Regions from separate parts of the Tigheibacillus halophilus genome, predicted to be linked through region 4. Evidence: predicted binding sites of a transcription regulator. Region 4 holds the regulator's gene; each other region holds the start of a gene.
The links. Region 4 encodes Rex, which represses fermentation and respiration genes when NADH is low (regulators of the CRP and FNR family bind a similar motif). Its sites were predicted from a motif close to TTGTGAAATATTTCACAA; they were not measured.

Region 1: ACFSMW_RS05230 (hemerythrin domain-containing protein) is a predicted target of Rex. The motif match lies at 2,174-2,191, and genes of this name have one in related genera.
Region 2: ACFSMW_RS11085 (nitrate/nitrite transporter) is a predicted target of Rex. The motif match lies at 5,785-5,802, and genes of this name have one in related genera.
Region 3: ACFSMW_RS08240 (cytochrome ubiquinol oxidase subunit I) is a predicted target of Rex. The motif match lies at 4,344-4,361, and genes of this name have one in related genera.

Annotation. Positions count from the first base shown of each region.
Region 1 covers NZ_JBHUIZ010000003.1:923,828-931,356, forward strand. Annotated here, with positions in the region: gene msrA (peptide-methionine (S)-S-oxide reductase MsrA) at 1-851, shown strand, start outside; gene ACFSMW_RS05215 (DUF6501 family protein) at 1,001-1,204, shown strand; gene ACFSMW_RS05220 (indolepyruvate ferredoxin oxidoreductase subunit alpha) at 1,422-1,661, shown strand; gene ACFSMW_RS05225 (acylphosphatase) at 1,720-2,022, opposite strand; gene ACFSMW_RS05230 (hemerythrin domain-containing protein) at 2,299-2,715, shown strand; gene ACFSMW_RS05235 (hypothetical protein) at 2,731-3,030, shown strand; gene ACFSMW_RS05240 (hypothetical protein) at 3,047-3,298, shown strand; gene ACFSMW_RS05245 (nitrate reductase subunit alpha) at 3,318-6,998, shown strand; gene narH (nitrate reductase subunit beta) at 6,988-7,529, shown strand, end outside.
Region 2 covers NZ_JBHUIZ010000010.1:12,704-20,232, reverse strand. Annotated here, with positions in the region: gene ACFSMW_RS11110 (N-acetylmuramoyl-L-alanine amidase family protein) at 1-156, opposite strand, end outside; gene ACFSMW_RS11105 (CotD family spore coat protein) at 336-686, opposite strand; gene aceA (isocitrate lyase) at 928-2,205, opposite strand; gene aceB (malate synthase A) at 2,205-3,809, opposite strand; gene ACFSMW_RS11090 (hypothetical protein) at 3,883-4,005, opposite strand; gene ACFSMW_RS11085 (nitrate/nitrite transporter) at 4,184-5,686, opposite strand; gene ACFSMW_RS11080 (tellurite resistance/C4-dicarboxylate transporter family protein) at 6,101-7,156, opposite strand; gene ACFSMW_RS11075 (hypothetical protein) at 7,320-7,502, opposite strand.
Region 3 covers NZ_JBHUIZ010000005.1:401,939-409,467, forward strand. Annotated here, with positions in the region: gene cydC (thiol reductant ABC exporter subunit CydC) at 1-203, opposite strand, end outside; gene cydD (thiol reductant ABC exporter subunit CydD) at 235-1,875, opposite strand; gene cydB (cytochrome d ubiquinol oxidase subunit II) at 1,875-2,888, opposite strand; gene ACFSMW_RS08240 (cytochrome ubiquinol oxidase subunit I) at 2,878-4,275, opposite strand; gene ACFSMW_RS08245 (SH3 domain-containing protein) at 4,690-5,571, shown strand; gene ACFSMW_RS08250 (ATP-binding protein) at 5,809-7,446, shown strand; gene ACFSMW_RS08255 (response regulator) at 7,449-7,529, shown strand, end outside.
Region 4 covers NZ_JBHUIZ010000016.1:5,015-12,543, forward strand. Annotated here, with positions in the region: gene ACFSMW_RS17930 (FtsW/RodA/SpoVE family cell cycle protein) at 1-557, shown strand, start outside; gene ACFSMW_RS17935 (ABC-F family ATP-binding cassette domain-containing protein) at 641-2,566, opposite strand; gene moaC (cyclic pyranopterin monophosphate synthase MoaC) at 2,793-3,287, shown strand; gene ACFSMW_RS17945 (redox-sensing transcriptional repressor Rex) at 3,289-3,930, shown strand; gene ACFSMW_RS17950 (nuclear transport factor 2 family protein) at 4,107-5,159, shown strand; gene ACFSMW_RS17955 (YdiK family protein) at 5,267-5,467, opposite strand; gene ACFSMW_RS17960 (CPBP family intramembrane glutamic endopeptidase) at 5,473-6,186, opposite strand; gene groES (co-chaperone GroES) at 6,552-6,836, shown strand; gene groL (chaperonin GroEL) at 6,885-7,529, shown strand, end outside.

The DNA of each region.
Region 1 (7,529 bases), on a different contig from region 4:
CCGGCGGCCGAACGGAAAACCCGACGTACGAAGAAGTTTGCTCGGAGTCCACAGGACATGTAGAAGCGGTGCAAATTACATTTGATCCGAAACTGATGCCGTATGAAAAACTGCTGGAAACTTTCTGGCGTCAAATTGATCCGACGGATGCAGGCGGGCAATTTCATGATCGTGGGGAATCGTATCAAACAGCTATTTTTTACCACGACAAAGCCCAGAAGGAAGCTGCCGAGAAGTCCAAACAAAAGCTTCAGGAGAGCGGTAAATTCAAAAAGCCAATCGTGACAAAGATTCTGCCCGCACAAACATTTTACCCTGCAGAGACAAATCACCAGGACTATTACCGTAAAAATCCATTTCATTATGAAATGTACAAGCAGGGCTCAGGAAGAAAAGCGTTCATTGAAAATAATTGGCAAGATGAAAATGTCTTTCAATCAAGGGAGCAGTTATCGCCAATGCAATACCATGTTACACAGGAAAAAGGCACCGAACCACCTTTCCAAAATGAATATTGGGATAATGAGGAAGAGGGAATCTATACGGATATCGTATCTGGAAAGGTTTTATTCTCCTCCCGTGATAAATTTGACGCGGGCTGCGGTTGGCCAAGCTTTACCAAGCCAGTCGATCCAGAGGAAACGAAGGAATTACTTGATACTTCTCATGGCATGCGCAGGGTAGAAGTAAGGAGTAAAACGGCAGATTCTCATTTGGGCCATGTATTCCCGGATGGCCCCAAAGAGCACGGCGGCCAACGATATTGCATGAATTCTGCAGCAATGCGTTTTATCCCCAAAGGGAAAATGGCTGAAGAAGGTTATGAAGCATATTTACATTTGTTTGATTAACCTTTTAGGGTAAACATGTTATGCTATAAAAGCACATCGTTCAAACAGCATTTTAATGAGAGAGGCTACTGAAAATTCTCGATTCCCCAGTAGCCCCTGAAAACAGACTTATACTGTTTCTGAGATTTTTTAAAGAGAGGGGTAACGCATTGAATCACCATACTTGGGAAAACAGACCCACCATTAAACAAATTAGATGTGTTCATAATGATGCTAAAAAGTTTGTGGTAAATAACACGCTTACACCTGGGAAAATGTATGACGTCAAAAACGAAACGGAAGAATTTTACTTTATCATTGATAACAGTCACCGTATTGGTGGATTTCACAAAGAATATTTTGATGAAGTTTAAACCTGATCCTTTTAGACTATTCGGATGGTTGCGATGATGTAGCATACAAATAGAAAAAGCACTCAGTAAATGGCATATGCGAAACTCCTTCAGCAGTATGTTAGACGTTTCTGTTTATGGAGCTGCGTATATGCCATTTGGGTGATAATCAAACGGTGCACTGATACATTTGTTTGTAAGGGCCGGTTACACCAGAGCATTAAAGGAGGCGAAAATAGTGGCATTTGTAATTACATCGCCTTGTAAAGATGAAAAAGCCGGGGAATGTGTTGAAGTATGTCCGGTTGATTGCATTGAAGAAGGCAAAGATATGTTTTATATCGATCCGGATATCTGTATTGATTGCGGAGCATGCGAGGCTGTTTGTCCAGTTGAAGCAATTTATATGGAGGATGAAGTACCGGGGGAAGAAGAAAAGTATATAGCACTTAATCGTCAATTTTTTGAAGAACGATAAATCAAAAAGCCGCTGATAAAAGCGGCTTTTTGACATGAATGGGCATGATTGCATTGTTCTATTCAATGGAAAAAGTAGAAAATTCTTTTGATGAATCTTCTTTTTTTTCAATTTCCATGTGTTCGACCTGTATGGAAGCATTCAATCCTGCTTGGACAGAATCCAAGTAGGCTTCAACAGATTCTTTCTCACCGGTAACTTCCATTTCGACGGTGCCATCCATTTTATTTTTAACCCACCCGGTTAAACCATATTCCAATGCTGCCAGTTTAGCCGTGAAACGGAATCCGACACCTTGCACGCGACCACTGATTCGTACATGTGCAAACAAGGTAAACAACTCCTTTTTGAAAAACTTCATATATCTTTTCCCTGTTTAAGCAAAAAAAAATCTCTAAAAAAAACAAAATGCATAAACAATTTTCCCACTTAATAAAAAAACATATTGAAAGCGGTTTAATAACGGAATTATTTGTTAATACATAATATAAGCATCCGACAAGATTTTGAAGATGTGATGATTGTCACACTAATTTGGATTGTTATTGTGACTGGGAATGTTAAGTGCTATTCTAATCATGAAAAGGGCTTTTCTGAATTTAACGATAGCCAATTTCGAATGAAGGAGTGATTGAAAATGTCAGGTCCAGGTTTACGTCATGTCGATAGCCATTCTGCCATTCATGAGGCAGCTTTAAATGAGGCGGTCGAACTTACTGAACTGCTTGATCAACTCATTAAAGATAGTATTTTAGACAAAGCGATGGAAGTCGCTTACGTCATTGTGGAACACTGGGAAACCCGTACACTGCAGCATGCGGCTTCGGAAGAAAAAGGTTTGTACAAAGAACTTGTAGAGGAAGATCCAGCAAAAAAAAATGCGATTGTCGAATTGACCAGGGATCATGAGCTTCTGAGATTGTTAGTGAAAGATATCAAAGGTCTTTTGAAGCAGAAGCTAATAGATGATCAAGTTGTCCAGCGTTTTCAGGCGTTGATTCTAGTCGACAGGTTACATAATGAAGCCGAGGAAGAGATTCTTCCAGAACACTGAGATGGGGTGATGCCAATGGATGCAGAAGAACAGATCATGCGTATCGATTTTCCGGAAATCTATGAACTGATTGCGGAAAACCTTGAAGCTATGCATATTCATTCCTATGATGTACAAGCGAATATAAAAAAAACGGCGAGCGGGTATGAATTGATACTTCATTTTGGGGATGGGTATGCCAATCATATATCAAAACATTTCACTCACGAAGAAATAGCTTCACTTGATGCCTGCATCATCGGGTTTATTAAGGAAGCCGGTGATAAGATTAAAGAAACGATGGTAAGCGATTATTTTAAAATGGTTAAACCATAAGCTTAGGAGGGCTGTTATGTTTATGTTTGAAGAAGATGCAAATGCTGTACAGGATAGAGAGGATCTGCTGACGGTACTACGGATGCGTTTTGGAGAAATTTCTCCAGGCATCATCGATGAGATCTATCAAATCAAAGAAATGGATACACTCGAAAGACTTATACTGGTTGCAGCCAACACCCCCAATCTGTCAACCTTCTTAGAAGAGTTGAAGGTGGGACCAGGTGGTTTTAAAATTCTTGGTGAACGTTTCAACCCGATCAACTAACTCGAAAGAGGTGTTTGAATTGAAAAAGAATCGAAATAAACTGCTTGGATCCTTAAAACATATTAAACGAGGCGAAAAAATAAACGAGGGTTGGACAGAGCAGAGCCCCCGCCCAAGAGCATGGGAAGATATTTATAGAAGGCGCTGGCAACACGATAAAGTAGTCCGTTCCACACACGGCGTGAACTGCACCGGCTCCTGCAGCTGGAAAATTTATGTGAAAGATGGCATTATCACTTCTGAAACACAGCAAACTGATTATCCTTCCACAGGAGATGATTTTCCAGAATATGAACCGCGCGGCTGTCCAAGAGGTGCCAGTTTTTCATGGTATACATACAGCCCGATTCGGGTCAAATATCCATATGTGCGCAAGGATTTATACGAGCTCTGGAAAGAGGAGAGGGCAGCCGGGAAAAATCCGGTAGACGCTTGGGAAGCGATTGTTTCTGATCCAGGAAAGAGAAGCCAATATGTAAATTCCCGAGGAAAAGGCGGTTTCGTCCGGGCTAGTTGGAAAGATATGTGCGAGATTATCGCCAGTTCCACTATCCATACGATAAAAAAATATGGCCCCGACCGTATTGCCGGATTCAGTCCAATTCCTGCCATGTCAATGGTCAGCTATGCAGCAGGTACCCGGTTTCTATCTCTCATCGGCGGGACAATCCTGAGTTTTTATGACTGGTATGCCGACCTGCCTCCTGCATCTCCGCAAGTCTGGGGAGAGCAAACGGATGTTCCTGAAAGTGCAGATTGGTACAACTCCAAATACTTTATCATTTGGGGGACAAATTTGCCGCAAACGCGGACACCGGACGCTCACTTCATGGTAGAGGCCAGATACAATGGTACGAAAGTCGTCGGCGTTAGTCCTGACTACGCAGAGTATGAAAAATTTGCAGATGTCTGGCTCCCTGCTAAAGCAGGTACGGACGGTGCTTTGGCAATGGCTATGACACATGTTATATTGAAGGAATTTTATGTTGATAAACAAGAACCATACTTCATTGACTATGTGAAAAAGTTCACTGACTTGCCATTTTTAGTCCTGTTAGAAAAAACAGAGAATGGCTGGCGCAGCGGGAGGTTTTTACGCGCATCCGACATAGGGAAAGACATGGACTTAAGCGAATGGAAAATGGTTGTTTGGGATGAGCAGACAGATTTGCTTGAAATTCCGAATGGCAGCCAGGGATTTCGATGGGATCGCGACAATAAGTGGAACTTGGAATTAGAAAAAAAGGATGGTACTACAATTGATCCTAAACTAAGTTTCATTGAAGACGCAGACGATACCGTCCAAATCGCTTTTCCATATTTCGCTGAAAAAAACGGTAATGTAGTTGAACGTGGTATTCCGGTAAAGGAAATAAAAGACACAAATGGTGAGGCACTGAAGGTTGCTACTGTTTTTGATTTAATGATGGCACACACCGGAGTCAACCGGGGCTTGGAGGGCAATTATCCCATTGATTACAATGACCCGAAACCGTACACGCCAGCCTGGCAGGAAAGCATTACAGGCGTAAATCGTCATCATGTCATCCAAGTGGCAAGGGAATTCGCGGATAATGCTGCCCGTACGAATGGGAAATCGATGATTGCCATGGGAGGTGGAACAAACCATTGGTATCATAGCGATCAGATTTATCGTTGTATATTGAACCTCGTCTTGCTGACTGGTTCGCAAGGGGTTAACGGTGGAGGATGGGCCCATTATGTTGGACAAGAAAAAGTCCGGCCGCAAGAAGGCTGGCAGCAAGTGGCCTTTGCAAACGATTGGCAAAAGCCTCCAAGACTCCAGAATGGTACATCCTATTTTTATTTTCAAACGGATCAATATCGTTACGAGACTACATTTAATGAGGAAACGACACCATGGGACAGCAAATATAGCCAAATGCATCCAGCTGATATGAATGCTTTGTCTGCAAGACTTGGCTGGCTGCCATCCTATCCGCAATTCACACAGAATTCACTGGACATCGTACATGCAAGCCGGCAAGAAGGTGCGAAAACAGAAGCGGATATTATAGCAGATGTTGTTAAAAAAATTAAAAATGATGAATTGGAATGGGCAATTGAAAACCCGGATGATCCACGCAATTTCCCAAGGGTCTTCTTTAACTGGCGTTCTAACTTGCTTGGGGATAGTGGTAAAGGCCATGAATTCTTTGTCAAACATCTCGTTGGCGGAGATAGCAATATATTGGCGGAACCGGAAAATTCCTGGCAGCCGACAGACGTTAAAACAAATGGCGATGCCCCAACAGGCAAGGCTGATCTGCTGGTCAGTGTAGATTTTCGCATGACAAGTTCAGGATTGTTTTCAGATATTGTATTACCGGCAGCTACATGGTATGAAAAATTCGATATCAGCAGTACAGACATGCATCCATTTATTCATCCTTTTAACGCTGCCATCTCACCTCCATGGGAAGCAAAAAGTGACTGGAATACGTTTAGGGAGATCAGTAAAGTATTCTCGGAACTGGCGAAAGAGCATTTGCCTGCTACAGAGGAACTTGTGACCATGCCGCTGGCACATGATTCTGAACAGGAGATTGCTCAAGCTATGGGGAAAATCAAGGATTGGCGAAAAGGGGAAGTCGAGGCTATTCCTGGTAAAACAATGCCATCCATGAAAATCGTGGAGAGAGACTATCCAAATGTGTACGATAAATTCACCAGTATTGGGCCTTTGATCAAGAAAGGATACGGTGGTAAGGGAGTGCTCATACCTGGTGAAGAAGTGTATGAGGAACTGGGTGCAAGGCTCGGAAAATCGAATCGTGAAGGACTGGGCAAAGATCACCCGGATTTATATACAGATAAAAAGGCAATTGATGCCATTTTATTAATGTCTGGAGCTACAAATGGAAAGCGTGCTGTTGCAGGATGGAAGTCTTTAGAAGCGAAAACCGGACAAAAACTGGAAGAGATTGCAAAGCCTAGGGCAGAAGAAGATCACACGCTTCGAGAAATAACGATCCAACCTAAAAACGCTATTTCCACTCCTGTTTGGAGCGGATTGGAAAAAGATCACAGGCGCTATTCGCCGTTTACGGTCAACACAGAATACAATATTCCATGGCGTACATTGACTGGGAGACAGAGTTTTTATCTTGATCATGAAATGATGCTGGATTTTGGTGAAGCACTTCCACTATATTTGCCGCCATTAAGATATGGGCCATTCCTTAAAAATGAAACAGAACCGGAAGCTATAGGAAAATCGCTGACTGTCCGCTATCTGACGCCACACCAAAAGTGGGGTATCCATACCATGTTCACAGATACCACCAACATGTCGACATTGTTCCGTGGATGGCAAGTGCTCTGGATGAACGAAGAAGACGGTAAATCAATCGATTTGAAAGATAATGATTTTGTGGAAGTATATAACCGTAACGGCGCCATTGCCGCCAGAGTCATACTGACATATCGATTGCCAAAGGGAATGATCTATATGTATCATGCCCAGGACAGAACGATGGGTGTACCTGCGACAAGCATCAATAGAAAACGTGGCGGAACCCATAACAGTGTTACGAGAGTTTCCTTAAAACCTACGCATATGATTGGTGGTTATTCGCAGCTCAGCTATGGTTTCAACTATTATGGCCCCACAGGACACCAAAGAGATACTGTCGCAGTCATCAGGAAGCTGAAGGAGGTAGATTGGCTTGAGAATTAAGTCACAAGTGGCAATGGTGATGCATTTGGATAAATGCATTGGGTGCCATACATGTTCGGTTACTTGTAAAAATACGTGGACTAATCGGCCTGGCACAGAATATATGTGGTTTAATAACGTGGAAACCAGACCAGGCACAGGCTACCCAAAGAGGTGGGAAGACAGAGATCAGTTCAAGGGCGGATGGGTATTGAAAAACGGTAAACTGCAGTTGAAAGCCGGCGGCCCAATTTCCAAGCTTGTAAACATCTTTTATAATCCCGATATGGCAACGATGAAAGATTATTATGAGCCTTGGACGTACGATTATCTTAACCTGATAGAAAGTCCGAAAGTGGATAACCTGCCTGTCGCACGTCCGCAATCGACAATAACGGGAAAATATATTGACAAACCGGAATGGGGACCAAACTGGGATGATGATTTGGCAGGCGGATCAGATGTGGTTTCACAAGACCCGACTGTTGAAAAACTGCAAGAACATATATCGCTGGAATATGAAAAAACATTCATGATGTATTTGCCGAGAAT
Region 2 (7,529 bases), on a different contig from region 4:
TCCAGGATCGATGAAAATGCGAACAGCCGCCGCCTCGGCAGTGGTAGGAATAAGACAGCCTACAACCACACTAAGCAGCAAGATTGCATAGATACATAGTTTTTGGAATCTGCTTTGTTTGTTTCTAATAACTGTTTCTCTCCCTTCACTGGTCACTTATACCCTTTCGGTATGACTTTCTTTTTTATTTCCGTTTTTTCCCAAATCCAAAAACATACTTCTCTCATAAATGGGGGCTAACAATTGGAATAGTAATACATTGTCCAAATGGAACTAAATGCTATGTTGCCAAAAGAAAAAGCTTTCCCCGCAGGGAAAGCTTTGTTCGAAGCAGACTAGAATCTGCTCCAAAATGGTCTGCAATTGCCTCGTCTTTCAGGGTCTTGGCCGCAATTATAATTTTCTTCGACTGTTTCATTGACTTCTCTTTCACTGACTGGAAAAAAGTGTTCGTTTCTGACGACGGTTCTATTCACATTGATTACTTCGGTAGGGTGTACATGTTTTACCACGCGTTTTCTTGTATTTGTGTTCACAATGGTTCTTGTCGGATCAACGACGACTTCTTCTTTTCCTCGGCAGTTGCAATTGTTTCTGTTGGAATGATGGCAATTACAGTTGTGATTGTTGTTGGCAGAGGTGTTTTGCTGGGAGTGCTGATTGTTGGATTGTCTGTAAGAACCCATAGAAGGACACCTCCTTTACGTTTGTTAATACAATGTATGGAAAATCAATGAGATTGTAAAAGACAAGCAACTACATTTTAATAGATTTTCTGCAAAATGATTGACTCGGCTATACTGAAGGTGAACTGCAGGAGTATGCAGGAATCCTTGTGATTCCTGTATCTTCTGCATACATCAAAAGGTCCGGCCAAATCAATTATTGGCCGGACAACTATTAATTGTAGTGTTGCTGGAGATAGATTCATTTGGTAAATTGTTCTTCCTCCGTTGATCCCTTCAGCGCAGCAGTCGATGTGGTTCCGCCGGAAATGACCTGTGCCACTTCATCAAAATAGCCAGTGCCTACTTCGCGTTGATGTCTTGTTGCACTATAGCCATATTGCTCGCTGGAAAATTCCTCCTGCTGCAATGTTGAATAGGCCGCCATTCCATGGTTTTTATAATTTCTGGCCAAATCAAACATACTGTAATTAAGTGCATGAAAGCCAGCAAGTGTAACAAATTGGAAGGTATATCCCATTTTGCCAAGCTCCTGCTGAAAAGTGGCAATTTCCGTATCAGAGAGTTTCCGCTTCCAATTAAATGACGGAGAACAATTATAAGCTAAGCGTTTATTCGGATACTTTTCATGAATGGCATCTGCAAACTGCTGTGCCTCGTGTAAATCAGGTTCGGAAGTTTCACACCATATTAAGTCTGCATAAGGGGCATACGCAAGGCCACGGTTAATAGCCTGGTCTATTCCCGCTTTGGTTTTGTAGAAACCTTCCGCCGTCCGTTCACCCTTCATGAACGGTGCGTCATACGCGTCGATATCACTAGTGATCAAATTCGCGGCGTTGGCATCTGTCCGGGCGATGATGACAGTGGGTGTTCCCATGACATCAGCGGCGAATCTCGCGGCAATCAGATTTCGGATGGCAGTCTGCGTTGGCAGCAAGACTTTTCCCCCTAAATGACCACACTTTTTCTCAGAGGAGAGCTGATCTTCAAAATGTACGCCTGCTGCCCCGGCTTCAATCATCGCTTTCATTAATTCAAACACATTAAGCTGACCGCCAAATCCTGCTTCCGCATCAGCCACAATCGGAGCAAACCAGTCGATGTCTTCATTCCCCTCAGCATAATGAATCTGATCAGCACGCTGAAGCGCTTGATTGATACGTTTGACGACATTTGGCACGCTGTTGGCTGGATATAAGCTTTGATCCGGGTACATCTGGCCGGAAAGGTTTGCATCCGCGGCAACTTGCCAGCCGCTAAGATAGATTGCTTGCAGTCCGGCTTTCACCTGCTGGACTGCCTGGTTGCCTGTCAAAGCTCCAAGTGCATGAACATAATTTTCTCCATGAATCAATTTCCACAGCTTGGTTGCTCCTGTTTTTGCCAGTGTATATTCCATATCCATGGTTCCCCGGAGCCTGATGACATCTGCGGCGCTGTAAGGACGCTCGACTCCAACCCAGCGCATATTGTTTTCCCAATCCTTTTTTAGCTGTTCCACTCGTTTGTTTTTCATCATGCATTGCTCCCCTCATTTAATAGTTGGTAGGCCGGTATGGTAAGAAACTCGGTGAATGGATCATCTTGAATCAGCTTGTCGAATAATTTGGAGGCTTTCATTACCGCTGATTCGTATTGGCTATCACCTTGTGATATGATTTTCGCCAACTCCTCCATCTTGCACTGTGCTACGAGTTCAAAGGTTACATCTCTTCCATCGTCCAATATACCTTTTGGGTGGCGGATCCATTGCCAGATTTGCCCTCTGGAAATTTCCGCTGTTGCAGCATCTTCCATCAGATGATCGATTGGAACGGCCCCCCGTCCCAGCAGCCAGGCGGCAATATACTGTATCCCTACACGGATATTCGTACGAATTCCTTGCTCTGTGATTTTTCCTGCTGGTACTTGAAGCAAATCGTCCTGGGTGATGTGGATATCCTCTCTTTTTTGAAAAACTTGATTAGGTGTCGGCATCTGTTCATCAAAAATTTCTTTGACGAGATGAACCATGCCCGGATGGGCGACCCAAGTGCCATCATGGCCATTCCTGGCTTCCCGTTCTTTATCGGCCCTTACTTTATTGAAGGCAACCTCATTAGCTTCATTGTCGCCTTTTACAGGGATCTGGGCGGCCATGCCACCCATTGCGAAAGCTTTGCGTTTGTGACAGGTCTGGATGGCTAGGAGGGAGTAAGCTTCCATCATTGGCGTTTCCATTGTCACTTCATTTCTATCGGGCAAAATCACTTCCGGATGCTCGCGAAATTTCTTCAAATAGCTGAAAATGTAATCCCATCTGCCACAATTGAGGCCTGCTGCATGTTCGCGAAGTTCGTATAGTATTTCATCCATTTCAAATGCTGCCGGTACTGTTTCGATCAATACAGTCGCCTTGATGGTACCCTGTTTGATGCCGAGCTCTTCCTGGGCAAAAATAAAGATATCATTCCAAAGGCGGGCTTCCAGGTGGTTTTCGATTTTCGGCAAATAAAAATAAGGGCCTGAGTCATTGTGAATCAATTCTTTGGCATTATGGTAAAAATAAAGTCCAAAATCAACAAGACTTGCTGAGAGCGGCCGGTCATCTACGGTGATATGTTTTTCGTCCATATGCCAGCCGCGCGGCCTGACAATTAAGACGGCAGTTTCTTCGTTTAAAGCATAGTGTTTGCCGTTTGCAGCGGTGAAATCGATGTTGCGCCGAATGGCATCCTTTAAATTGATCTGTCCATAGATGATGTTTTCCCAGGAAGGGGAAGTAGCGTCTTCGAAGTCGGCCATGAATGCTTTGGCACCACAATTTAGTGCATTGATGATCATCTTGCGGTCGACGGGGCCAGTGATTTCGACCCGTCGGTCCTGCAAATCTTCCGGGATTACTGAGACAGTCCAATTTCCCTTGCGGATATGTGCTGTTTCTGATAAGAAATCCAGTTTTTTTCCTTTGTTTAGCTGTTTTTGGATTTCTCTCCTGATGCGAAGCAGGTTTCTACGCCTTTCGTCAAAGCGGTGATGCAGTTTTTCCAGGAAGCATAACGCATCTTCCGTCAGGATTTTTGCGAACTTGGGATTCATCATTTCTTCTTTAATTCGAATGTTTTTTTCTTGCATCAGCATCGTAAATAACGCCCTCCTTGTTATTGAACAGATATACTTATTAAATGTTGTTATATAACAATATAGACAAAAATTAATCACCCTTTTTTTTCGACAGACAGTGATCACATTCTAGTAAGTAATTTTTCACATTGATTGGTTTTCCGCATTCTTGACATTGTGCATAGCCGGATGGCTTTTTCATCGTTGTTTCCATCTGTTTCACCTCCATTTGTATAACAGTTTTATTTTATATTTAATTGTTATAGTACAGTATATGTGTGTACTTGGAAAAAAGCAATACTTTTTTGGCGTATTTTTTAAAAATTTAAAAACGAATAATAAAAAGCGGTGCACTGAGCACCGCTTGATCATGCAGCTGGCTATATGTGTAGCTATTTATTTTTCTTTTGGCTGATGTCATTGAAAATACCTACATAATAGGCGATAGAGCCAACACTGTTTTCAATCGGGCTGATGGTAAGCAGTTCCGGATAAATCTCACCGTTTTTGCGTTTATTCCAAATTTCACCCTGCCAGTAACCATTTTTTTTGATTTGTACCCACATTTCTTGATAGAATTCTTTGGATTGTTTGCCGGATTGCAGCATTTTTGGCGTGTTTCCGCTTACTTCTTCTTTTGTATAACCAGTAATATTTGAAAACGCCGGGTTCACATCGACGATTTCCAAGTTCTTGTTCGTTACCATGATCCCTTCCGCTGTATCTCTGATGATTTGTCTTTCCATCATCATACGATCCTGATAGTACATGAATATGACGATGACAAAACTGACCAAGGCGAATTCAGACATCAGCATGAACGCGATGGCATGATGACCAGTCAACTGGCTCACAGCGGTTAGCAGGAGCGGGGGGAAGAAGCCTCCAATTCCGCCCATTGCAGAAACAATCCCGTTGACAACGCCTGCCTGTTTGGAAAAATACAATGGAACAAGCTTGAAGATCGTACCATTGCCGATACCGACAGTGATGGCCACCGCGAGGGATCCTACCGTATACCAAATGATGTCCGGTGAAAAGGAAAGCAGAATACCGGAAAAGGTGACACCCAGAAAAACAGCCATCAAGATCAGGAAAGCGTTGAATTTATCCGCTAGCAGACCGCCGATCGGGCGCAGCATCGTTGCTATAACGATGAAGATACCTGTGCGTACTCCCGCGTCAACTGGTGTCAAATGAAAGTTTTCTACTAAAAAGCTGGGCAGGAACATGGTAAAAGCGACGAATGCACCGAATGTGATGAAATAAAAGAGACATAGGAACCAGAGTGTCGTATTGCGGTAAACCCCTTTTATCTGTTCTACCATGGATTTTTTCGCTTTTGGTTCTTGACGGTCCCCAAATAAAAAGACAATACCGGCGAAAATGAGCAGCAGTATCAGGTAGAGTCGTACAGTGCTGACCCAGCCAATCGCATTGGCAATAATCGGTGCGCCAAACGTCGTTAGAGCGGTACCAGCGTTGCCAACTCCGTAGATTCCATTGATAAAACCGTGTCTTTCTTTAGGGTAATATTTGGGGAGTGAGGTGACACCAATAGAAAAAGTCGCCCCGCCGACACCAAGAATCAGTCCGCCAATGACCAGGTCTGTGAAGGAATCGGCTATACTGATATAAAAAACTGGAAACAATAAAATAATGAAACTAATCAAAAACAAGTTCCTAGACCCAATCCGGTCTGTATAAAACCCGATTGGAATACGCAGCAAGGAACCGAGGATAACTGGAATTGCAGTGATAATCGACGCCTGGCCGGAAGTCAACGTGATATCTTTGCTGATAAATGGCATCAAAGATGAAATCAACACCCAAATCATAAAACCAACAACCAAGCTGGAAGTTTGCAGTGTCAATTGTACCCCTGGCTTTTTCATAGCATTAACTCTCCCATCCTTGTTTTTAAAGAATTTTTAGACATGCCTACTTGTTTATTTATTACCTTCTACAAAAAATTAAAACAGCATATGCGGGTTAGTGAAGAATTTCACATAGTTGTTTACGACATAACACGTACTAAACCGCTGCATTCCATAAAAATATGAAGGAACGTAATTTCAAGGTCATTATAACACAAGCACAGGATGCTAAAACGCACAAGAATGTGAAGTTTGTGAACGATACGTGAAACATTTTACTGGTCATTTCATCGGGAGCAGACGAGTGATCCAGTGCGAATATCAGGTATGACTGGGCAGCGAGAGTTTTTCATAAAGCACTGATTATCCTCGTATCATCACCCGCGGCAAGTGCGGATGCTTTTGCCGGGGGTGTGAGTCAATAACTGCGTATTATCCTGTCTGTCTTCTGCCGCTGCCCACTCGTTTGATAAAGTGTAGGATAAGTCCGACGTAACCTGCCAGCCAGGCGATGGCTGCAATAAAAATCATCACTTTCGGAATAGCCATCAAAAACTCTACCTTGAGCGCTTTGGCAAATTGTAATGTGCTTGTAGTATACATGGCAAGCGGGAACGCCATCCCCCAAAATTGCGGATCATAAGATAATGGATAATGATGAATGACATGTCGCCAAATAGCCAGAATGAACAACAATGGTATCCACCAAGTCCCAGTAATCCAGAAAAACAGGGTGAATCCTTTCAGGAAAGGAGTGATTTCTGTCAGCAGCTGTGTCCGATCTGCATGCAGGATCAAGGTTGAACCAGCCAACGTAGTGATCGCGACAGCCCCCATATTGATCCAATACGGTGGGGTCAAAGCCTCGAATTTGAATTCAACAAATGTAAATCGGTAGAAGATCAAAGTGATGATGTTCAAATACAGCATACATCCAAGAAAATACATGGCTAATGTGAAAAATAACATGATTCGCAGCTGTTCTTCGGTCGCTGCGTATGGTGCCAAAAGGGTTCCTAATATGGAAACAGATTGGGTGCCGACAGAGGCGATCAGCCATGCACCGTTGATACCTTCAGCAATAGTTGGTTTATTTTTACGGACAGTGACTGCCGTAAAAAAAGTATACATGATGATGAACCATAAGATGATTGCGAGGAACCAGAGAAACCATGAAAACATATGATAGTGGGCTACAATAATCAATTGGCTCCCAAAAACCGAAGTGCCGGCAACCAACGTGAAAAAGCCCGGGCCACTCGAATGACTTGTGATATCTTTGACCACCTTGCGAAAAAAGTAGCGAAGGCGAATGAGGGTTAGCAGCCATAGCCCGGCATAATTGATCATGTTAATGAATACCAGGGCTTTGGCAGCCAATTGCATACCAAGTAAATAAGATGCAATTGACAATGCACCGGTGGCCATGACAAGAGCGAAATATCCGGTAAATAAATGTTCTGCTCTTTGTTTTAAAAATGCAATCACGAAACCCACCTCTAAATTGTTATTTGCTGTATTTGAAACACTGCTTTTTTAGCATACCATATCTTAAGGAATCTAAGCGCCTTGCCTGCATACAGGATTACGTGAAAAAAAGCAGCCATCTTTGCAATCCTTTGCTGATGGTCTGCTTTGAAAAGGCTGAAGCTCATTCGCCCCAATTTCGGGGGCTCCATAAGGTTCCGTCAATTTCCCCTTCCATGAGATCGATCCTTTTTGTTTGTTCCTGCATGACACCGATGACTGCGGAAAGCAGGGCCTGCATATGAAAATCACGATGATGGTCTATCATCTTTTCCAGGTTATCTATCACGAGATCATTACTGTCCATATTCAACCTTCTTTCATCACGGGATGT
Region 3 (7,529 bases), on a different contig from region 4:
TTACTGATACTGAATGCTCTCACCGCAACAATAGGTACATAAATCAGCATGACATTTTCCACCTGGAGGGCGGATTTGGAGATAAGGTAGCCGGAAACGAATAAAAGCATAGCGCCGGAAGCAATACCGAGCAGCCCGAATATCAGTGCTGTGGTGAACGGCCATGTATACTTTTTCAAATAAGGTATAAGCAATGTTTTCATATCCGCGCTTCTCCTCTGCCATAAAATTATCTCAACAATTGGTTGCTGTTTGTGTATTCAAATCAATCACACTGTCCATATCTTTGATCCAATGTGTACGATGTGTTGCAAAGAACACAAGTTTATTTTTAAACAGACTCAACATCAGTTCTTTGATAGCAAATTCCGTTTCAATATCCAAATGCGCAGTCGGCTCGTCAAGCAGAATGACCTTTCGTTCGCTCAACAAAGCACGTGCCAAAGATATCCGCTGCTCCTGTCCGCCACTTAAAGCCCTGCCGCCCTCGCCAATCTGTTCATCCATGCCGTTTTCCAATTCGTCTATAAACGATGCCAAACCTGTTTGCGCAATAATTTGCTTCACTTCTTCGTCACTGGCATCCGGTTCATAAAAACGAATATTATCCGCTATGGAGGCAGGAAAGAGATAGGGGTGCTGCGGAATATAAGCGATTTGTTCCTGCCAGTCCGTGTTCGCAAGTGAAGGGATGGACGTTCCGTTGATTTTAATTATCCCGGCTTGCGGTACAATGAATCCGGCAATTGTTTGGATCAGGGTTGTTTTGCCAGATCCGCTTGGCCCGATGATACCTATCATGCCTTTCCCGTGATGTGAAAACGAAAAATCTTTCAATACCTTTGTCTCCCCCAATTGTACTGTGACACCTTCCAGCATGAGTTCACTCTCCGGACTGAAATGGAGATGCTGCCCTTTTTCAGCAGCTGGGGCTGTAGCAATTATCTTCTCCATTTCCTTTAGGGCTGCTTGTCCGTCTAGCGTAGCATGATATTCTTTCCCGACTTGGCGGATCGGTGAGAAATACTCAGGCGCCAGAATCAAAATCGTCAACGCCGGGAGCAGTGCGATTTCATTATCGATCAGCCGGAACCCAAGCCCGACAGCAACGAACGCTATTGATAGACTGGTAAAAAAATCCAATGCAAAAGAAGAGAGAAAAGCGATTCGCAGTGTTTTATTGGTCGCTTGGCGGTACCGATCGCTCACTTTGCTTATTTTTTGCTCATGCCGCACACTTTGTCCAAGGAATTTCAATGTATCGAGTCCCTTTAACGAATCAACAAAATGATTGGATAAAACACGATATGTTTCATACTGGCTATCAGCTTTTTTCTGTGCTGCTTTACCAAGAAGGATCATGAATATCACAATAACAGGGACTGTCACCATTAAAAGCACTGCGGAGATTTTATCTACTGTATAAACATAGACGACAATTAACGCAGGGGTGACCATCATGGAAACCATACGTGGAATGGCAATTTCAACATATTTCTTCATCTTATCGGTGCCTTCCATGGCGAGCGTGACTAGCCGGCCGGTTCCTAAAGTGTGGATATATCCTTGTCCGTGCCGAAAATAGGCATGAATCAACCTATTTCGCATTTCTTTTCCTTTTCGTTCAGCAAATCTCTCCGCAATCCATCTTCGGAGCTGTGCAAATATGGTGCGGAGTAAGAAGCCCAGTACAAACAACAGGATGCTGGAGGCGGACTCCTTCACTGTACTGCCTGCGAACAAGGCGGAAACTGCCCGGGCAAGAAATAGAGCCTGGCCGATGATGGCCAGCGTTTCCAAAACGGTCAGACATGCAGCTGCGCCATAAAATGGGACGCTATTTTTTCCTGCGGGCAATCCCCGTTCACGAAACATCAATAACCCAGCTTTTCATGTTTTTTCACCCTTTTACGGAATATATAATAACTCCACGCCTGGTAGGCCAAAACGAATGGCAATAAGGTGAGGGAGAAATAAGACATCACCTTTAAAGCATATTTTCCGGAAGCGGCATTAAAAATCGTCAAGTCATTCGCCGCGTGGAGTGAGCTGATCATCACACGTGGAAACATCCCGATGAACACACTGGCAATCAGCAGCACAATCGACGTACTTGTCATGGCAAATGCCCAGCCATCACGTTTTCTTCCATTGAGAATGATGGAAAGGACTAGAGTCACCAGTCCGAGTGCAGGCAGCGCAACCCACCAGAAACCATGATATGTGAAAATGTCCGTTTTAATCAGGCCGGCGAAACCAAAGGCAAGTACAAACAGTACAGTCAACGGGGCAGCTTTTTTCCCTAGCTTGCGGGCGCGTTCTTGTAGCTCTCCTTCTGTACGTATGGTGATGAACTGCAAGCCGTGTGTGATGGTCAGCATCAGATACATGAGTCCGCCGAGTAAAGCGAATGGATGAAGGAATTGTACAAATCCGCCAGTCATTTCCTTATTCGCATCAATTGGCATGCCGGTCATCAAATTTCCCAGGACCACGCCCCACAAGATAGGTGGAACGATACTGCCGGTGAAGATTGCCCAATCCCATGTATTTCGCCATTTCAAATGATTCATTTTGCCACGGAATTCAAATGAAACGCCGCGAATGATCAACGCCAGCAGCATAAATACCAAGGGGATATAAAAGCCGCTGAATAATGTGGCATACCAATGGGGAAAAGCTGCGAACATGGCGCCGCCGGCTGTAATCAGCCATACTTCATTCGCATCCCAGAATGGACCGATCGTGTTGATGTAAACACGCCTTTCCACATCATCCCTTCCAAGAATTCTTGCAACGATACCAACGCCGAAATCAAATCCTTCCAGAACAAAAAATCCGATAAACAGTACGGCGATTAACAGAAACCATAATTCATTAAGAGACACTGATCATCTCCTCCTTATCAAATGGATCGTTTTCGGCTGTTCCTTTTTTCTGTGCAGGTTCATCTTTCTTGATTTCCTTAGCAAATAAATAGATGGTCAAACCGGCAAGAATTAAATAGATAGATGAAAAGGAAATGAGTGAGAACAGTACTTCATTGGCAGTGACCGATGGTGATACGGCATCTTCTGTTTTCATGACACCAAATACGATCCATGGTTGCCGGCCCATCTCTGTCATGATCCAGCCGGCGGTATTACCGATAAATGGCAGTGTGATGCCAAATACCATCATTTTTAGGAAAAACGGGTGCTTATCCAAAGAACCTTTGCGAGAAGCATACCAACCATAAAGAGACAGCAATAGCATTAGCCCCCCTGCGGCCACCATTGTTCTGAAGGTCCAGAATATCGTCTTGACTGGCGGGATGTAATTCCCCGGTCCATACTTCTCGGTGTACGCTTCCTGAAGCTGATTCATTCCTTGGATCTCTCCGCTAAATTTGTTGAAGGAAAGCAAACTGAGCATATATGGGATTTCCAGTCCACCTGTGGTTTCTTTTTTATCAGTATCGATATTGGCGATAACTGTAAATGGCGCAGGGTCATCACTGGTATCCCACAGACCTTCCGCAGCAGCCAGTTTCATTGGTTGTTCTTTAATCAGCAGTTGTGCAGACTGGTGGCCGAAAATCATCACGAAAACCGCAGCAATCGATGCAACAACCATCGAAATTTTAAAGGACTGCTTAAACATGGAAATATCATGCTTGCGGCCGATTTTCCATGCACTGATGCCGGCGATGACAAATGCTCCGGTTAATAATGCTGCGAATAAAACGTGCGGGAACTCTACCCATAAATGTGGATTCGTCAAAATAGCTTTGAAATCGGCCATCTGAGCTCGACCATCGACAATGTCATAGCCAACCGGAGACTGCATGAACGCGTTCGCTGATAATATCCAGAACGCGGACATGATGGTACCAATTGATACAAGCCAAATGGATGCCAGGTGGACTTTCTTTGGCAATCGATCCCATCCGAAAACCCAAATGCCGATAAAAGTTGATTCCATAAAGAAAGCGAGTAAACCTTCTATGGCCAACGATGGCCCGAATACATCACCTACAAAACGGGAGTATGTCGACCAATTCATGCCAAATTGAAACTCCTGCAAGATTCCTGTGACGACACCAACAGCGAAGTTGATCAAAAACAGCTTGCCGAAAAATTGTGTCATGCGTTTGTACATGTCATCATTTTTAACAACATATACTGTTTGCATGATCGCAATTGTAAATGCGAGTCCAATTGAAACAGGGACAAAGAAATAATGGAAGATCGTTGTGGAAGCAAACTGAATACGTGCCAATGATAGAACGTCCATGTGCTCTCTCTCCTTTACTGGTTCTTCTGTCATCATGAGCTATCGTTTGGAGCAAACGCTCCGAAATTTTGTGAAAAACATCACAAATAATTCGTGATCAAAATAGGCTGTAAACAATGGAGTCAGCCAGATTATGTCTTGTTATGTTTAACAACATGTATACAGTGGTAAAGTAACTACACCCATAGTATAACTGGTTATTTTGTTAATTAATTCACAAACTGTTACAAAGCTTTGACTTATTCATGACTAATTGTTGACGTATGCATTAAAATGCTGAAAATCGGATGCACTTTACTTGAAACCAGACAGAAAATGAAAATCAATCGGCGTAAAAAATTCTATGTATTTCGGGCAGCCCGACTTATAATTGAAAACAGGGATTCGATAATCCAACCAAAGGAGAGGATAAATGTGAAGAAAACATCCATCGTTTTTATTGCCACTGTCTTGCTGTTAAGTTGTCTTGTCATGCCGATGGCGACATCCGCGGCTGTTAAAACAACCAAAACATCTGGTGCGTACGCTGCCACCGCCAGCAGCCTGAACGTCCGGTCTGGCCCGGGAACAACGTATAAAAAGCTGGGGACGTTACATAAGGGGGATATCGTCCATGTGAACGCAAAGACCAAAAGCGGCTGGTATCGATTCAAATATAAAAATAAACATGCGTATGCCAGCGGTTCCTATCTCCGAAAGGTAAGCTCGACAGCTAAAGAAATCGCCAAAACAAAAACTGCTAAAAAGGCGAATCAAATTGTTGCTGTTGTTGCAACTGGATCGAAGGCATATGTGGAATATTGGGTGAAAAAGAGCAATGGCAAATGGAGCAGATCCTTTCTCACAAAAGGGCATGTCGGATCCAAGGGAGTCGGCAAGGCAAAAGAGGGTTTGAGCAAAACACCGCAAGGGTCGTATAAACTTGGATATGCTTTTGGGACTTCAAACCCGGGGACGAAGAAGAAGTTTCGAAAGATTACCGAGAAATCGTATTGGATTTCCAACGTGAAAGATGCGAAATATAATACTTGGCAGGAGCGCAAAAAATCAAACAAAGCTGACGAACATCTTATCGATTATCCGACTTCCTATCAATATGGTATTGTGATCAACTACAATACTGCCAAACCGAAAAAGGGGGCTGGCAGTGCGTTTTTCCTGCATGTTGATAACGGCAAGCCGACTGGGGGATGTGTATCTATACCGAAAGCAAAAATGAAAAAGCTGATGGTGAGCTTGAAAAATAAATCGCATATCATCCAGATGAGCAACCAAAAACAGCTTAAAAGCTATTGAACGATCAAAGAATCTATATAGATTCATCATGCATTACAGCGCATTAATCTGCATGGATTCTTAGTTTCTGTTTTCCCGGTTGACGCCAATTGCAATCAAAGGTAAAGGCGACCTCTTGTACTCAAAGAGGTTGCCTTTTGTGTGCACCTAGACTTCCATTTGTTCCATGGACATGGATGTAAAAAGAAACTAAAATGTAGACAGAGCTTTTATCCATTTTATAAGGGGAAAATTATGATGGGGTATATAACCGAACAGCGAAAAGATAAGCCGTTATATAAGCCTGTCGTCTTCAATTTGAAAATGAAGCTGATCACGGCTATTAGTGTATTGATCGTGGGGATATTCGTCATCTTTTCTCTTTTTTTGCATTATTTTATATCAGGACTTATTGAAGATCAGGTTGAAAAAAGGGCGCTCGGTCTTGCTAAAACGATTGCGGGTATGCCGGAGCTCAAAGATGCTTTTCAACAGGATGACCCGACAGGAGTGATACAAAAGCTGGTGGAGCCGATTCGAAAGGAAGCTGGGGCGCAATTCATTGTTGTTGGCAATAAAAAGGGAATCCGTTATTCCCATCCCTATACGGATAGAATCGGTAAAAGGATGGTAGGCGGCGATAATGAACCAGCTCTTAAGGCGGGAAAGTCTTACGTAACAAAAAATATTGGCTCACTTGGCCTGTCTATTAGAGGCAAGACCCCTGTACTGGATGATGACAGACACCCTATCGGGGTTGTTTCGGTAGGTTTTCTCAATGAAAATGTGAAAGCCATCGTAAAAAAACAAAGCAGGCTGTTATGGATGACAATGCTTGGAATCATATGTATCGGCATTCTAGGCGCGATATGGATAGCGTCATTCATTAAGAAAAGGCTATCTGATATGGAACCGGAAGAAATTTCATATACGCTGCAGCAAAAAGAGGCCATTTTGCAATCTGCACAGGAAGGTATCATTTCTGTAGACGCAGATGCAAGAATCACGTTGATTAATCAGGCTGCACAGCAAATGCTGGGTAACCAGCAGCACAGAGCGAAATCATGCATCGGCTTGCCTGTCAATGAATTACTCCCACATGCAAACTTGTTCACAGAGTATGGTTCCTGGATGAATCAAGAGCTAGTGATTGGCAATGATATTGTATTCGTCAGCCAGGTTCCAATCATGAACGGCGATGCAGTTATCGGTGGAGTAGCCACTTTGCGCAAAAAGCAGGAAATGGAAGCCATTACGAGTGAACTGAAACAAGTCAGACAATATGCCAATGCCCAGCGTGCGCAAACACATGAGTTTTCCAATAAATTGTCTATTGTACTCGGGCTTTTGCAGTTGAAGCAATACGAAGAAGCCATTTCTTTCATCAAGCGAGAGCAAGAGATTCAGCATGCATGGACACAATTTTTATTGAAAAATGTCCGGGATCCGCTTGTTTCAGGTTTGTTACAGGCCAAAATGAATGAAGCGGCAGAATTGGATATAGATATGACGATCCAATCAGAAAGCCAGTTACAGACTGTAGTGTCCGGAAAAAAACAGCAGGCACTTCTGACGGGCATCGGCAATCTTCTCGATAATGCGATGGAAGATTTAAAACGATTGCCGGTAAATGCTGAAAAACTGCTGGAAATCTTTTTTACGGACATAGGAGATGATGTGTTAGTAGAGGTCAGTGACAGCGGCTCGGGGATTGCGGAGGAGCATCTGCACCAAATCTTTCAACAAGGGTTTTCTACTAAGCAGGGAGAGCATCGCGGTACAGGCCTAGCGCTCGTCCGGCATCTCTTGCATGAAGCGGGTGGCGAAATCACAGTGGAACAAAGTGATTGGGATGGATCTTGTTTCATTATGACCATTCCAAAAGAAGGAGATTGAATATGTCATATCCTATTAAAGTGATGATCATCGAGGATGATTTTCGCATATCGTCTATCCATCAGCAGTTTGTAGAAGATGTA
Region 4 (7,529 bases):
CGCTTTGGGTCATCGTCACCTTTCCGCAGATGTCTGAACAGGTGCTTGGTCTCGAACAATACCAAGTTCAGCGTGTGCTCACATGGTTTGATGCTTCAGGGCAGACAAGTGATGACACGTTCCATTTCGACCGCTCGCTCTCGGCCCTTGGGTCTGGGCAGCTTACAGGAAAAGGGATGAGTGCCCTGCAAGTGTCCTTGCCGGAGGCACACACTGATTTTATCTTTTCAGTGGTGGGGGAAAGCTTTGGATTTGTAGGGTGTGCTATAGTCGTTTTCTTGTATTTTCTATTGCTTTACCGTATGTTGATGCTTGGATTAAATAGCTTCCATTTCACCATGTTCGGCGCTTATATTTGTTTTGGATTTTTGAGTTTGATCTTTATCCATGCTTTCCAAAACATCGGGATGATTGTGGGGATCATGCCGATAACAGGAATCCCGCTCTTGCTGCTGAGCTATGGAGGCAGTTCAGTCATGTCGTCGATGATTGGACTTGGGCTTGTATATCGTGTCGCCGTGGAAAATACGATGCAGAATGATTACTTATTTAAATAGGAATCAAAAAAGGCGGGCCCTATGTTTTGCGGGCCCGCCTTTTTTTAGGAGCAGTGACAGTTTTCTCTACTGTTCAATCTTTTCTATTCTTCCTGCAAAATCTCCCATGCCTGCATTTCTTCCTCTATTCTCGATTTGATTTCTTCGCTTTGACGGGTCAATTTCAACGACATTTCATGATCCTGGAAAATTTCCGGCTCTGCCATTCTTTCTTCGAGTTGGGATAGCTCATTTTCAAGCTGATCGATTTTTTCTTCTATGGCTGCAATTTGTCTTTCTCTTTTTCGTTTTTCGCTTTGCAGTCTTTTTTCTTCTTCAAAGCTAAGCCTGTTTTCAGATGGGGCTGTCTTGCCCTTGCCGTTTGTTTGTTCCAAGGCTGCCATTTCCAGCTCTTCCTGTTTCTTAGCAATGTAGTAATCATAATCTCCAAGATAGATGGTGGCACCGCCCGGCTGCATTTCCACGACATGATCGGCAATTTTATTAATGAAATACCGGTCATGGGATACAAATAAGATGGTACCTTCAAATGCAGTTAATGCAGATTCCAGTACTTCTTTACTGTCGATATCCAGATGGTTGGTCGGTTCATCTAATACAAGCAAATTCGCTTTTTGCATTCGCAGCTTCGACAGGGCCAGCCGGGCTTTTTCCCCACCAGATAAAGAGTGGACGATTTTTAACACATCATCCCCTGAAAAGAGAAAATTGCCAAGCACTGTACGTATATCTTTTTCATTGGTGGTGGGATAGTCATCCCATAGCTCATGCAGCACCGTTTTGGAAGAAGAAAGGTCAGCTTGTTCCTGGTCATAATAGCCGATCTCGACATTTGTACCTACCCGGATTTCCCCGGAAGCCGGTTTCAATTTGCCGATGACATTTTTCAGAAGCGTGGTTTTGCCTACACCATTTGGACCGACTATGGCAAATCTGTCTCCGCGGTGGAGCTGCATATCGAGATGGCGAAACAGAAATTCTTCCGATTCATCATAACGAAAAGAAAGATTTTGTACGGATAATACATCATTGCCGCTGCGCTTATTCGCTTGAAAAGCGATACTTGCTGATGATTCTTCGCCGAGCGGTTTGTCGATACGTTCCATTTTTTCCAGTTGCTTACGCCGGCTCTGTGCGCGTTTTGTAGTGGAGGCACGTACAATATTTTTCTGAATGAAGTCTTCCATTTTTTTAATTTCTGTTTGCTGTTTCTCATATTCATCCAATTCTTGCTCGTATTGAAGAGCGCGTTGTTCCAAATAAGATGAGTATGTGCCGTGGTATTTTTTTATATGATGGCGCGACACATCATAAATGATGGAAACGGTCTTGTCCAAGAAATAACGGTCGTGAGAGACGATGACGACCGCACCCGGATAGCTTGAAAGATACCCTTCCAGCCATGTCAGTGTTTCAATATCCAGATGGTTGGTCGGTTCATCCAATATTAATATATCTGGTTTTGCAAGAAGCAATTTACCGAGTGCCAATCGTGTTTTCTGACCGCCGCTGAGTTCATTGATCACGGTGGCTTCATCGTAATCACCAAAATGCAACCCGTGCAGTACTGTACGAATTTCTGACTCATAATTGTAGCCGCCGGCTTTTTCAAAGGCATGCTGCAGCTGGTCATAATTTTTAAGCAGCTGTTCATAATCATTGGAACTCAAAGCCGCAGCATTGGCCATTTTTGTTTCTAACTCGCGAAGTTTCTTTTCCTGTTGAAGAATATCGGTGAAGACTTCCAGCATCTCATCCCAAATGGTATGCTCTGATTCAAGGCCGGTATGCTGAGATAAATAACCAGTACTGACATCCTTCGGTTTGAAAAATTCGCCCGTGTCATACGATTGCAGGCCGGCCATGATCTGAAGCAGGGTAGATTTTCCCGCTCCATTTCTGCCAACAATAGCCATCCTGTCTTTCATTTTTACTTCCAATTTGATATCGGATAATATTTCATCGGCTCCAAAGGATTTGGAGATGCCGTTGAGTTGCATCAAAATCATACGCTTTCACCTCTATTGATAAATCCTCCCACATCTCAGTGTATCTTAAAGGGAATCAACTGGGCAATCCTTTTGTGAAAAGAATCACGACTTCCGAACGATTTTCTGCTAGAATAGGAATGAGATCTTTTGAACTATTTGCTTTGTTCTTGGTTATTATACATTGGGAACGACAAAATGATATCAGAAATAAAACATATTAGTGAAGGGAAGGATGACGGTACAGATGGCTGAATTCACACATTTTAACGAGCAGGGACATGCCCGAATGGTTGATATCAGCGGCAAAGCGGACACAGAACGTACAGCGTTGGCTGCAAGCAGTATTTTCGTCAATGAGGAAATCCATGAAGGCATCGTGAAGCAAACAATAAAAAAAGGCGATGTACTTGCTGTTGCACAAGTAGCGGGAATCATGGCTGCCAAAAAAACGTCTGACTGGATACCGATGTGCCATCCGCTTTCACTGAAAGGCGTCGATATATCTTTTAGCTGGGAGCAAGCGGGAGATACGTATGAATTGAAAATAGAAGTCTTTGTAAAAACCAAGGGAAGTACCGGGGTGGAGATGGAGGCGCTGACAGCCGCATCTGCGACGGCATTGACAATTTATGATATGTGTAAGGCATTGGATAAAGGGATGGTTATCGGCCAAACATATTTATTGGAAAAGAAGGGCGGGAAATCCGGGGATTTCCATCGGGGCATGAAGGAGGAGTAATATGGAACGCAAAATTCCACAAGCCACTGCAAAGCGTTTGCCGCTTTATTATCGTTTTTTAAATAATTTACAGCATCAAGGCAAATCACGGGTTTCATCTAAGGAGCTGAGTTTGGCTGTCAAGGTTGATTCAGCGACTATTCGCAGAGATTTTTCTTATTTTGGCGCTTTAGGCAAAAAAGGATATGGCTATAATGTAGAATATTTATTGGGTTTTTTCCGTAAAACATTGAACCAGGATGAATTGACGAATGTGGCAATCATCGGTGTTGGTAATTTAGGTACAGCATTTTTACATTATAATTTCTTGAAAAATAATAACACCAAAATCGTGATGGCATTCGATGCAGATCCTGAGAAAGCGGGCCAGGATGTTGAAGGAGTCCCTATTTATTCAATCGATGAGCTGGAAGAAAAACTGAAGGACGTGAAAGTGGCTATTCTGACAATCCCCGCGCAGGTCGCAGATGCTGTCACCGAGCGATTGGTCAATTGCGGGATCGAAGGCATTCTGAATTTCACTCCCGCCAGGATCAGTGTGCCAAGTCATATTCGCGTACATCATATCGATTTGGCGGTTGAACTCCAGGCATTGGTATATTTCCTGAAGCATTATCCTTTAAATGAAAAAGAAGAAATATGAGCATAACAACCTGGCAGCGGATTTTCGCTGCCAGGTTTTTTTATGTACAGGATAGTCATGGGTATTAAGGCTCAATATTTTGAAAAGATGGTACTTTCGACATCTTCTATTCATCGCTTGCATTGGCTATGATGAATTGGTGAGAAAAAGAAAAACGTAGAGGAGAAGTGCAAACAATGTGGGGTAAAAAACTGATGGCTCTTTGCGTGATGCTATTACTGAGCTTGGCTATTGCTGCCTGTTCAGACAACGCCAGCAAAGATAAGAAGGATGAAGACAAAACGAAAACAGAAGAAAAGGGCAGTAAAGTTGCTGCGGCAGAAAAAACAGAGACAGACAAAGAAAAAGAAAATGCTGTCGCTAGCGATGAAGTGTTATTTGCTGTATTGGATGCTAATTTGCAAGCATACAAAGATAAAGACCTTGATGCGTACATGGACACGATCCATAGTGGATCTCCTGTGTTCGATACGACCAGACAACAGATGGAAGCGATCATTGACAAAGATCTGGACATGGAAATCACGGATATGAAAGTAGAAGAGAAAAACGAGGATAAAGCAAAAGTGAGTTATGTGCAACGGACTGTAGCGAAGGAACCAATTCCCGAATTTAAAAACAATGAAGTGAAGGGTTATCATGAACTGCGCCAGGAAGACGGCCAATGGAAAATTTACGCCTCACAGGCGAACGATGTGACGTATCTGGATGAGGATGGCAATCCGATTGATGAAGATACGATTGCAGAAACGCAGGCAAGTGCTGATAATGGTGAAATGGACGGACAATATGCAGATCAGCTAAAGCAGATGCAGCAAACCATCGCCATGAAATTGACGGTAGCGGAATATACTGAAGATGATGGCTTTGCTTCCGCACTTTTCACCATTGCTGATGGGAAATATAAGGATAACCAGGTTACATTGGAATATGTAGCAGGTGCCAAGGGCGAGCTTTCACCGAAGGAATGGATGGAGCTTGTGCGAGAACAGTATACAGCACAGGTCGGCGACAAGTTCGATTTGCAAGTTTACGATACGACGAAGAATGAAACGATGTTCGAATTGGTTATCAAAGCTGACGATGACCAGATCGATCAGGCACAAATCGGCCGTGTTTTCTTTAAAGGGAATGATTTGTACGCAGTGACATTCGGTGCTTCAGGGGCGGATGAAGTCCCTAAAGAAGTCAAACAGGATTTGACAAAGGTATTGAAAAAGGTGAAATAGGAATCGATCAAACGGGTTACTCTGGAAAAGACAGCATGTCTCAATCAAAAGCGAATGTCTCGTTCAACCAAAAAAGCGTCCATCGCCTGGACGCTTTATATAAAAAGTTATTTTTTTTGATCCCGTTTCAGTTTAAAATGCAATCCTATTAATTTGAACCCCATGCCGAAATCCAAGGTGGCAATCACTGCCAATAACATAGTAGTGATATTCCACATCGTGTCATGCGCGCTGCGGACCGCAAAAAATATGAATAAGGCCCCCATGGCGAAATATAAAATAGCCCGGCTGATAAGAGATGAAATCATAAAAGTTATCCTCCAATAATTTGCTGCTGTATGAAATTCATTTGCTGTTCCAATTTTTCCATTTTTTCCGGGGTCAACAACAGCTGCCCCAATACTGCGGTCGTGTTCATCCCCATATGAACAAGGATTGGAACGATAATCCGTTTTGTCTTGACATATAGAAATGCAAATGTGAGCCCCATAGAAGCATACACCAGAATGTGTTTAGGGTCTTGATGGATAACAGCGAAAATGACTGATGAAATCAATGCGGCTATCCAAAAATTGGTGCGGTTATACAATGCTCCGAAGATGATTTTTCGGAACAGGATTTCCTCCAAAATCGGTGCGATCAACACAGGAATGACGTAGAATATTGGAAATGCTTTTGATATATCCATGATATTTTTCGTGTTTTCCGATTCTGTTTTTATACCGAATACATGGATTTCAATATTTGCAGCTAAAGCTTGTGCTGCCAGTGCCATAAATACGCCGCCGATTATCCATCCAACCGTGGTGCCTGTGGCGGATGCGTCCGGGGATACTCCTTCCTTCATATCCGGTTTCATCAATAGAAGGAAGACGACAAGGCCGGCGAGGAAACTGAAAATGGTAAAGTAAATGATTGCCTCGGCCTCTGTCAGTTTAAATAGAAAGTAAAATAAAGGGGCGCCAAGAATTACGGAAAATTGCATAATCACGTAGGAAATGACTACCCACCAATAGCGTTTTGTCAAAGTATAACCGTCCCTTTCGAAATTGGAATCATCTATTCATTGTATGTGCTTGAACATTTTTTATTTCAAATCCAACTTTATTTATCATGCACAATGCTATAATATAATTCATTCTAACATATTACGGATATCGGAGGCGACTGTGGTCATCCAGAGCAAAAAAAGAAAAAGATTTTTCGTTTGGCGATTCGGGAATTGTCAAACGGGTGGCTGCGAGATTTGTCTAAAAAAGCAGAACGAAATTGAAGTGCAATGCTTGCAATTTCAGACAGAATTAATTATTATAATAATGGTGTTAGCACTCAGTTGCTTTGAGTGCTAAATTTAAAAAATACTTTTTGATAGGAATTAAGGAGGTTGTCTACATGATTAAACCACTAGGAGATCGTGTTGTCATCGAGCTCGTAGAACAAGAGGAAAAAACAGCAAGCGGAATCGTATTGCCAGACTCTGCAAAAGAAAAACCGCAGGAGGGCAAAGTTGTTTCAGTTGGATCCGGCAGAGTTACTGACAGCGGTGAAAAAGTAGCGCTGGAAGTAAAAGAAGGAGACCATATCATTTTCTCTAAATTCGCCGGCACCGAAGTGAAATACGAAGGCACTGAATACTTAATTCTTCGCGAAAATGACATTTTGGCTATTGTTGGTTAATAGAACGATTGAAATAAACTTGAATGAATCATAGGGAGGGCATTTTATATGGCTAAAGAAATTAAATTCAGTGAAGACGCTCGTCGTGCAATGGCACGCGGTGTAGATACATTGGCAAATGCTGTAAAAGTGACATTGGGACCAAAAGGACGCAACGTCGTATTGGACAAGAAATTCGGTTCCCCGCTAATTACTAATGACGGTGTAACTATTGCCAAGGAAATCGAATTGGAAGACCATTTTGAAAATATGGGTGCACAATTGGTTTCTGAAGTAGCATCTAAAACAAACGATGTTGCCGGTGACGGTACAACTACTGCAACTGTTTTGGCGCAAGCGTTGATTCAGGAAGGTTTGAAAAACGTCACTTCTGGTGCAAACCCTGTAGGTATTCGCCGTGGTATCGAAAAAGCGGTTGAAGCTGCTGTATCCGAGTTGAAAGTGATCTCCAAGCCAATCGAAGGCAAAGAATCCATCGCACAAGTTGCTGCTGTTTCTTCTGATGATAAAGAAGTCGGCAATCTGATTTCTGAAGCAATGGAGCGCGTTGGCAACGATGGTGTTATCACTATTGAGGAGTCCAAAGGCTTCAATACTGAGCTTGAAGTAGTCGAAGGTATGCAATTCGATCGCGGATATGCTTCGCCATACATGGTTACTGATCAGGATAAAATGGAAGCAGTACTTGAAAAT